DNA from 3 places in the Arthrobacter methylotrophus genome. Region 3 is predicted to be linked to each of the others. Evidence: riboswitches for the same ligand, from Rfam matches in the RefSeq annotation. Region 3 holds a riboswitch; each other region holds the start of a gene.
The links. Region 3 has a riboswitch for cyclic di-AMP ahead of ABD884_RS24295 (hypothetical protein). Riboswitches for the same ligand answer to the same signal wherever they lie in the genome.

Region 1 (3,266 bases), 1.2 Mb from region 3:
GACGCCGGTTGAGGTTTCATTCTGCGGCCAGGCGTAGACGTCCACGCCTGCTTCTGCCCGGGAAACCGGCCGTGTGCCCGGCTCGGAGGTGATGATGGAGGAAGCCTCCAGGAAAGGAGCCTTGTTGGTGGCCGAGGCGAACTTCGAGCCGAACTCACCAAAAGAAAGGTGTTGGGCCTTCTTCTCCACCAGACCGAAGCTGGCGACGTCCCAGAACGCGGTGGAGCCGCCGACGCCGAGAATCACCTCGTAACCCTCGGGCGCGCGGAAGAACTGGCTGAGTCCCTCGCGGACCGAGCCCACCAGGTTCTTGACTGGTGCCTGGCGGTGGGAGGTGCCGAGGATCGACGTCGATGCTGCGGACAAGGCCTCGATCTGCTCCGGGCGGACCTTGGAGGGGCCGGCACCGAAGCGGCCGTCCTTGGGCAGCAAATCGGCGGGGATAGTGATGCTGTTGTCGCTCACGGGATGCTCCAATGGTGAAGTAGCGGCCTAGATGGGTCGTGGCAGGTGGCATCTCTGCCCCTTCGACTCCCCAATTCTGCCTGACTCCGCAGCCCGGGGCAGAACCGACGGTGTCACAGTCCGCCACGTGGAAAAGTTTTGCCGTGGCGCGCAGGAGTACGCGAACGGGATTATCCGGAGTAATTCCAAATAAGCTAAGCTTGGAGCTGGCGCCCGGCCCGGGACGGCCGGCGGGTCGACCGTCTGTTCGACCGTTGAGGTGGCCCCGATACGGTGGACACACCCAAGATACTGCGCTCGAGGAGCTGAGCTGGATGACGGATCTGATTGATACCACTGAGATGTATCTTCGGACCATTTTGGAGCTTGAAGAAGAGAACATCGTGGCTCTTCGCGCCCGCATCGCCGAGCGCTTGCGGCACTCCGGTCCGACCGTTTCGCAGACGATCGGCCGGATGGAGCGCGACGGCTTGGTGATTGTTTCAAACGACCGGCACCTCGAGTTGACCGAAACCGGACGGAAACGCGCCACCGAGGTGATGCGTAAGCACCGGCTCGCCGAGCGTCTGCTGGCCGATGTCATCGGACTGGACTGGGCCTACGTTCACGACGAAGCGTGCCGCTGGGAGCACGTCATGAGCGAACGGGTGGAACGGCGCCTCTACGAACTTCTGGACCACCCCACGGAATCTCCGTATGGCAATCCCATCCCAGGACTCGAAGCATTGGGCGGAGTAGCGTCCCATGCCTTTACGGATGGCGTGGTCAACCTTCTTGAAGCGATGAACGAATACTCGCCGGAGAACCGAGTCACTGTCAGTCGCCTGGCCGAACCGATTCAGGTTGAGCCGGAGCTGTTGGTGCAGTTCGACGAGGGTGGAATCCGCCCGGGCGCCAGGGTTTCCTTGGAGCGTGTGGGGGAGTACATCTCCGTTCGCGTACCCAATATAGATGGTGCGCTGGAGCTTCCCCCGGAGGTCGCTTCGCACGTGTTTGTGACCGTCGCTTAGCCTTCTTCAGCAGCGCGCCCGGCAAAGATAACGAAATTATTACCGTCGGGGTTAATCCCCTATAGTTGGCTACTGGCGCCGATACCAAAGCGTTACCTGATTCGAAGCCCAGTTCTGCCGGCGGGTCAGGTGGATTAGTCCATTCATCGGCAGAAGCGGGGGAACCATCAGCGGTCGCCGAAAGGCGGCCTTGGGGTGAAGTCCGCAGCGGAAGTGCACAAAGCGCAGGACCCTTTCAGGGACTCCACTGTGCTTCGAGTGCTTCGCGCGGACCGGGTCCATGCACTCTCTGATCCGAATCCGACAGCTAACTTCGCAGGCTTGCCAGAGAGGAAGACTTTGACCACGCAGAACACCAGGGGCCGTAGACGCGCGTCCGGTTCTACTGCCGAGCTGCGGACCGCCGGCGTCGCTGCGCACGAACCACGGCCCCGCGATCCGCATCGCGAATTCCGCCGACGCAAAGGACCCTTGCGGCAAATGGCCGATTTCGCGGCCGCGAGCGGTGCTGGACAGAAGGCAGGCGTCGCCCTGGCCACCACAGGCCTCCTCCTGACCGTCGCAATGCCCGGCACCGGCGCCATGACGGCTGCGTCCGAGTCAAGCCAGTCCACCCCTTCCGCGGGAAACCAGCCCGAGATTCCTGCGGCAGCAAGTGCCACGATCGACTTCAGCCGCGCCGCAGTGTCCACTACGGCAGATCCGGACAGCAAGCTCAAACAACTCTTGAGCGCTCAGTCCGTCGGTAGCATCACCACGTCTTCCTCCAAGGGAACACTCGGGGCGCCGCTGGACACCCTGACCACGGCCTCGCCCTTCGGCTACCGCGTGAACCCGATCACGGGCGGTTTGGGAGAATTCCACCGGGGCCAGGACTTCGTGGCCCAATGCGGCACCCCGGTCCACGCGGCCGCCGCCGGCAAAGTCACCTTCGCTGGCTGGCACCCTTACGGCGGCGGAAACCGCATTGTGGTGGACCACGGCAATGGCCTGGAAACCACGTACAACCACTTGTCCTCGTTCAACGTCCAGGTGGGCCAAATGGTCAGCCGTGGCGATGTGCTCGCCCTGAGCGGCACTACGGGCGCCTCTACCGGCTGCCACCTCCATTTTGAAGTCATGGTCAACGGCAACGTTGTCGACCCCTTGGGCTGGCTGTAGCCAATCCGATGGCCGCCTATCGCATGCTTGTCACGCGCCGTGACCTGAATGTGACATTCAGCCAAAACTCATGTACCGTCTAACACGCATCAACTTTTAGAGAGTTGATGCACTCGGGTGGATTGCCTAGCTCTGCCACTGCCCGAGGTTCCGTTCGCAAAACATCGTCTGGCAGAGGCGGGGGACCCAACTTTTGGCCATCTTCACCGATGGCCTTGGGGTTAAGTCGCGCAGCTTCCGAAGGGGAGTGGCGCGGCCGGATGACTCCCATCCGAATCCGACAGCTTACCTCGCGGGCATAGGGAGAGGCCTCTTACGTGTCTTCACGCTCTACTCTTGCGCGCCACCGTGCCGCGGTCACCAAGACCAACTCGCTTGCCGTTATCGCTAAATCAGTCGGCAGCAACGCCGGTGGCGTAGGCCGTCAGGCAGCAGTTATCGCCGCTGCGTCCGGACTGGTCCTCACTAGCGGTATCGCAGCGAACGCTGCCGAAACCAACGTCCCCCGCGAGTCCACTGGGACCTCCACTTTGGAAGTCCAGTCCATCGCCCAAGCCAGCATTGCGGCCGACTCCTCGGTCGCGATCAAGTACGAGCGTCCGGCTGTTTCGACCGAAGCCGCTCCAGTTG
Region 2 (3,266 bases), 820 kb from region 3:
GGAGCTCGGTGTCGAAGAACCACGAGTTGTCCAAGGTGTGCGGGAGGATCTGTTGTGCCACATCGGCCCGGATCGCTTTGAAGCCGCATTGGGCATCGCTGAAGCGGGCTCCCATGAACGAGTGCAGCATCAGGTTGTAGCTGCGCGAGATGAATTCGCGCTTGGGCCCGCGGACAACCCGGGAGTTGCGCGTCAGCCTGGTGCCGATGGCAAGGTCTGAATGGCCGGAGATCAGCGGCGCCAAGAGGGGTGCCAGTGCGGCGAGGTCCGTGGACAGATCCACGTCCATGTAGGCCAGGACCGGCGACGGCGAGGCGAGCCACACCTTGCGCAAGGCGTTGCCGCGTCCCTTCTCCTCAAGATGGACCACCGCTAGTTCCGGAAGTTCCCTGGCCACGCGCTCGGCGATTTTCAAGGTGCTGTCCGTGCTGGCGTTGTCCGCCACGGTGATGCGGAAGCCGTGCGGGAAGGACTCGCGCAAGTGGTCGTGGAGCCTGCGCAGGCACTCTTCGAGGTCGTGCTCCTCATTGAAGACCGGGATGGTGACATCGAGGACGGGGATGGTGGTGTGGGTGTCCACAGGGGCGCGTCGCACAGCGCCTTCTTGGAGGGGGAAACGGTGAGCAGGGGTGCTCGGTTGGTGGGGAAGGCGCGGCGGCACCACCGCGGGGTCCTTCAAGGTTCCTGTGGTGGATTCGATGAGCGTCATGTATCCAGAGTGCCGCGGCGGAATATGAAGGCTTTAGGCGGAACCTGTGACGTGGCTGTGGATATGTGCCTGGTCAAAGGCGCAGAGGTCCGCCCCTTGGTGGGACGGACCTCGCGCGCATCGATGCCTGTTTGCCGGTCTAGTACCAGTTGTGGGCCAAGTGGAAGGCCCAAGCCGCAGACGGTGATCCGTAGCGTTCCTTGATGTAGTTCAGGCCCCAACGGATCTGGGTTTGGTAGTTGCTCTGCCAGTCGGCGCCTTCGGAAGCCATCTTTTCGCCCGGAAGCGACTGCACAATGCCGTACGCGCCGCTGGAAGCGTTGGTGGCAGTGGTCCGCCAATCGGATTCCTTGTTCCACAGGGTGGTCAAGGCGGACATTTCGCCCGGGCCCCAACCGTAGGAGGAAAGCACGCTCGCGGCGTAGGCCTGGGCGCCGGCGGGGTCATCGACGGCCACAGGAGCGGCCGGTGCTGCCGGTGCTGCCGGGGCGGGCGCTGGAGCGGCGGGCGCGGGTGCTTGGGGTGCTCCGGTGCTCGGAGCGGGGGAAGGTGCCTGGCTCGGGGCGGCGCTCGGCTTGGAGCTAGCGTTCGCCGACGGCGTGGCTGCCGCCGACGCGGTGGCTGAGGGCTGTACCGTGCGTGATTCGGAAGCCCGGCTCATGTCCTGGGCATCGAGGGCTTGACCGGCGGCTTGGGTGGCCGCACCTGCGCCAATGAACACGGCAACAACGCCGGCAACAACGGCCATCCGCTGGCCGGTGCCGAGGTTTGCCGCGACTCGCCGCAAAGTGGTACGTGACTTGTTTTTTCCGGCAGGTTCGCCGCGGTGGCGCGCAACAGGGCGCGACTGATTCTTGGAACCAGACATGATGATTGCCTCTCAACGCCTGCGGAGTTAGCTGTCGGATTCGGATGAGGTCATCCGGCCGTGGCCACTGAGAATCGTGGCGGTACGGCTTCACCCCTAGGGCCGGCTCAACATGAGCGCTTGCCCGGAGACCTGGGTCCCCCGTCTCTGCCTGGACTGTTGGCACCGGGGAGGGGCAGAGCTCGGCGCCTACCCGGCGGTGGCAGGAACGATCCCGCGCACCCATCGACGGTACAGGAGGATTCCGCTTAAGTCACATTTGGGTAACGGAGATCACGACGCCGGTGAGTCGACTTGCGCCCGCCACCATCCGTCGTCGAACGCTTCTTTGTGCACTTTCAGGCCAGGGCGGTCCTGACCGCTGGAAGGCGCACGGCAAATTCCGTCCGGCCCGGCCGCGAGGTCACTTCAACGGTACCGCCGTGGGCTTGGACGATGGATTCCACAATCGACAAGCCGAGCCCTGACGTGCCCTCGGAACCGGAGCGGGCCGCATCGGCACGGGCAAAGCGCGAGAAGATCCTGCCCTGGAATTCGCGCGGGATGCCTGGTCCGTTATCGGTCACGGTAACCACGGCACTGCCATCGGCGGAGCGCATGACCCCCGTGACAACGGTGGTTCCCGCCTCCGTGTGTTTGCGGGCGTTGGAGAGCAGATTGGCCAGGACCTGGTGGAGTTGCGTGGTATCGCCGCGGACGGTGAGGGGCTCGTCCGGTAACTTGAGCTGCCAGACGTGCTCGGGAGCCATGACCTTCTCATCGCTGACGGTCTCCACCACCAACTGCGTGAGGTCCACATCGGTGAACACCGGGGCCTTGCCTTCATCAAGCCGGGCCAGCAGAAGGAGGTCCTCCACGAGGGTGGTCATGCGTTCGGACTGGCTTTGAACCCGGGCCAGCGACTTGCGGCCGTCTTCGGTGAACGTTTCGGTCATGCGCAAGAGTTCGGTGTAGCCGCGGATGGCGGTCAGCGGAGTGCGCAGCTCGTGCGAGGCGTCGGCCACGAACTGGCGCACCTTGGTTTCGCTCTGCTGCCGGGCCTCGAGCGCGTTGGAGACGTTGTCCAACATGAGGTTCAAAGCGTGGCCGACGCTGCCCACCTCGGTTCCTGGGTGAGCCGCCGACGCCGGAACGCGCACCGCGAGCGCCACCTCGCCGGCGTCGAGCGGAAGCTTGGACACCTTCGTGGCGACGTCGGAAAGCTGCTCCAGGGGACGCATGGTGCGGCGGATCAGAACAGTTCCCGCGAGCCCGATCAACACCAAGCCTCCCAAGGAAACCAGGACCATGGTCCAGACAAGCAAGGCCTCGGTGTTCTCCTTCGATGCGAGGGGCAGCCCGGTGATGACCTCATCGCCGTAGGGGGTTGCGCTCGCCACCACCCTGTAGCCACCGTTGGAAAGGTTCAGATCAACCGCGCGCCCGTTGGGGGGGAGCGCCAACAGAGCGGCGGCGTCGTTGGCGGTCAAAGACGTACGGGTGGCGTCGGAGGACAAGAATCCGGCATCGCTGCTCACTTGCCCGCCGGCAATGCGTGCGTTCAGCGTGCCGATGCTTTGGCCGCGGGCATCCAAAGGATCCGGCCGCCCATTCGGATCTCCAGCGGGCGGGCGGCCATGGGAGGCCTGCACGAGTTGCTGGTCAAGCTGCTTGGTGAGGAACAGGTCCATGGAGGCGTAACTGACCACG
Region 3 (3,266 bases):
CCGGCACTGAGACGCATGCGGTCTTGTTGTTCCGTGAAACAGCTGGCAGGGCCGAACACGCCCAGGTCCTGGTCCATTATCAGCTGGAGCTCGCCAAGCGCGCCGGCCGGAGGGTGGACCGGGTCATTTTGGGCATCAGCGAACCGTTCTCGGTTATCCGCCAACTAGGGCGGGCGTACCGCCAATCGAAGCTCGCGGCCCAGGCGGCCGCCGTCGATCCTCGACTCGGCGAGCTCGTGGACAGCCGCGCGGCAGGAATCTACCAACTATTCGAGCGCTTGCAGGCGCCCGGCGGTTGGGACGATTCGAGCTCGTCCAACTTCCAGGCGATCGAGGATGCCGACCGCAACGGGGAGCTCTTGCCCGTGCTCGAACTGCTCTACGACAGCGACGGCTCGGTGCAGGAGGTGGCCGCGACGCTGCATCTGCATCGAAGCAGTATCTACAACCGGCTGGCCCGGGTGCGGCAGCTCATTGGTGCTGATCCTCTGAACGGTGTGATTCGGCTTGAATTGCACGCGGCGTTGAAGGCCCGGCGGTGGGCTGTGCGACCGCGGATCTGAGGTTGCGCCGGCTCAGTGCCTCGACAACCTCAACCGGAGGCCGCAGTGCCAACGGTCCGGGCGGCGTTGAACCGCTGGCATCCAAGGGCGTGCGCAACACTGTCCGTGCCACTGGACAGAAGGTGTTTTGTGCGGTCCCATCCTCACTGCAGGGCCTGGCTTGCCGGGTCCAAAATTGTGCCCAGATCCAGGCCTGACTGAGCGGGCTGCGGTGAACCCGTCGAGGCGCTGCGCTTTCCCGGTGGCTTCGAGTGAGCTGGCGGCGTCGGAGAGGACGGGTCGCTCGGCGAGGGGGACGGAGAGGACGGGTCGCTCGGTTCCGGCGTCGGGGTTGGGGCCGGTGTGACCGTGACCGGTGGAACCGGGCCGGGGGCAGGAGCCGGCTGAGCGGGGGCGGGAACGGCTGGCGCGGGGGCAAGGATCGGGGGCAGGGTTGACGGGATGACCGAAGGAACCTGAACCGAGAGTGACGGTGCCGGAACGCTGGAAGGTGCGACGGCGGGCGTGCCTCGCGGGGGTTGCGCCGGCTCCGCGGTTTGACCTGCTTTGGCGGTTGGCGTGGCTGCCGAAAGTGAAGCGGTTGCGGTGGGGGAGATGCTGGCCGCTGCGGAGGGGGGGCCGGACAGGGGGGAAGCTTCGGTATTTGCCGTGGACACGTCTTGGGCCGGGGATTCGTGCCCGAAGAAGGGCAGCTCGAGGGCCTGGCTGACGGAAGCTGCCGCCAGCAGGATGCCCAGGGCTCCTGTCACCATTACCATCCGGTGGCTCATCGTCCGGACGGTTGCAGTCTTCTTGAGGACGATATGCGGTTCCTGGTTGAACGACGAACCGGTGAAGGACGCCGGAGCATGGTTGGGACGCGAGGCCGTGTGTGCTTCCGCGGTGGCCTCGGTGGCGATCATCGCTATGGCTGCAGTCTCGCTGGTTTGAGCCGCTCGTTTCCGTTCGGCCGCTCGGGCGGCCGCGCGGGTGGTGGGTACCGCCGTCGAACGTGAAGGTTCAGATGCTGGCGCCGGAATGAACGGGGCGCTGCCTTCGGCACGACGGCGTCCGCTTGGTTTGGTGCGCTCGCGCGCCACTTGGGCACGACGAGGCTGATCCATGGTTGGGGACACGGTGATTGCCTCTCAACGCCTTCGAGGTTAGCTGTCGGGTTCGGACGAGGCCGTCCGGCCGCGCGTGGCGGCTTCACCCCAAGGGCCCATGGAGAACTAGGCCCGGAGACTCTGGGTCCCCCGTCTCTGCCGCGGTTCTGGCGGATTCCGGGTTGCGGCAGAGCTCGGCGTCAGCCCGGAAGCGGCCCGCTGGGGATTGGGTCGCGCCCTCGACGTTACAACAGCCGCACGGTAAAGTCACATTTGGGTAACGGGGCGGATGGTCGGTATTCCTCCTCCGCGAGTCCCCGACAGACGTGGTAGGCGGGTGACTCCAGCGGCAGCGAGCTCTACCGCCGAAGAACCACCCCTTCGCTACTCGCTGGTGCTTTCCCCGTCCGCCGCCGGCTTCTTGCTCTTCTGTGTCTCCAGCCACGCCATGATGTCCGCGAGCCGGATGCGGCGGTGCGTGCCGCGGTATTCGACAGGGATTTCGCCACGATCGGTCATGTTGCGCAGGTAGGTGTGCGAGATCCCCGCAAGTTCAGCCGCCCGCGACGTTGTGAGCATTTCCTCCACGCTACTGACCGTCACTGCTTCGCCGCGGCCTAGCCGGCCAAGGAGGTCGACCACGGCGTCCCTGGCCTCATCTGGCAGCCGGTGAACGGTGCCGTCCACGAAAACGGTGATGTCGTTGCTGTCCTGGAGCGAGCGTGCCAGGTTCCGGGCGTCGTCCAGGGCCAAGCCGGGCGTCACGCGGGGAGCTATCAATGCCATGGCAGAAGCCTAGCTGTATGCCTCCTCTATCGTGTTAGATTCACGCCTATGGTCAATTACCCAGCCGTTCCGGATCCGGGCACAGCCGTCGCTACGGCAATCGAGCTCCTGGCGCGGCAAGGGTACGAGGCGACATCCGTGGATGATCTCGCCGAAGCAACCGGCATGAGCCGCAGTACGTTCTTCCGGAAGTTCGGCTCCAAAGAGGACGTTGTGTTCGCGGACCACGACCGGATACTGGCGCGGGTTCAGGAACAGCTTTCGCGCACGACGGCGGATCCGTTTCGTCCCGTTGTGGATGCGGCGCTCTTGGTCTTTGGCCACCATGTGGGCAATCGGAAGACCTCCCTCGCCCGCTACGAACTTCTGCACCAGGTACCTGCTCTTCGAGACCGCGAACTCGTCATGACGCATCGCTATCAGCGCGCCTTCCGGAACCACCTCTTGTCTGCCCTGCCCGTGGGGGAGAGCCGGGAGGTTACCGCCGTGGCCTTCGCTGCAGCCGTGGTTGCCGTGCACAACAGCATCCTGCGCCAATGGCTGCGGGCAATTGCTGCTGGTGGGGAACAATGCGAGGGCGTCGAGCGCGGCGAGCGTGATGCGCGGGAAGCCGAAGCCCAAGGGTTGGCCGTCCGGCTCGGGCGTGAATTGGGCGCTTTGGCCGATACTTTTGCCCGGGTTTCAGCCGGCGAGGCGAGCAGTGTGCCAGCCGGAGCGTCGTCCGCGGAAAGTGGCCGTCCCGCCGTCGTGGTTGCTGTCTTTGATCCGGCAGCGGGCACGGAAGAGATCCTTCAAGCGGTCCGGGACGCCCTGGCTTAGCTCTTTTTCGACG

Region 1: linked by a shared signal. The riboswitch ahead of ABD884_RS18230 (M23 family metallopeptidase) and the one ahead of ABD884_RS24295 (hypothetical protein) in region 3 are both predicted to bind cyclic di-AMP.
Region 2: linked by a shared signal. The riboswitch ahead of ABD884_RS20055 (aggregation-promoting factor C-terminal-like domain-containing protein) and the one ahead of ABD884_RS24295 (hypothetical protein) in region 3 are both predicted to bind cyclic di-AMP.

The regions. Positions count from the first base shown of each region.
Region 1 covers NZ_BAABED010000001.1:3,522,432-3,525,697, reverse strand. Annotated here, with positions in the region: gene serC (phosphoserine transaminase) at 1-465, opposite strand, end outside; gene ABD884_RS18235 (iron-dependent transcriptional repressor DtxR) at 780-1,475, shown strand; cyclic di-AMP (ydaO/yuaA leader) riboswitch at 1,602-1,812, shown strand; gene ABD884_RS18230 (M23 family metallopeptidase) at 1,815-2,636, shown strand; cyclic di-AMP (ydaO/yuaA leader) riboswitch at 2,782-2,949, shown strand; gene ABD884_RS18225 (NlpC/P60 family protein) at 2,954-3,266, shown strand, end outside.
Region 2 covers NZ_BAABED010000001.1:3,898,651-3,901,916, reverse strand. Annotated here, with positions in the region: gene ABD884_RS20060 (glycosyltransferase) at 1-709, opposite strand, end outside; gene ABD884_RS20055 (aggregation-promoting factor C-terminal-like domain-containing protein) at 849-1,577, opposite strand; cyclic di-AMP (ydaO/yuaA leader) riboswitch at 1,580-1,752, opposite strand; gene ABD884_RS20050 (sensor histidine kinase) at 1,916-3,266, opposite strand, start outside.
Region 3 covers NZ_BAABED010000001.1:4,719,574-4,722,839, forward strand. Annotated here, with positions in the region: gene ABD884_RS24290 (PucR family transcriptional regulator) at 1-563, shown strand, start outside; gene ABD884_RS24295 (hypothetical protein) at 707-1,678, opposite strand; cyclic di-AMP (ydaO/yuaA leader) riboswitch at 1,681-1,831, opposite strand; gene ABD884_RS24300 (helix-turn-helix domain-containing protein) at 2,033-2,434, opposite strand; gene ABD884_RS24305 (TetR family transcriptional regulator) at 2,483-3,253, shown strand.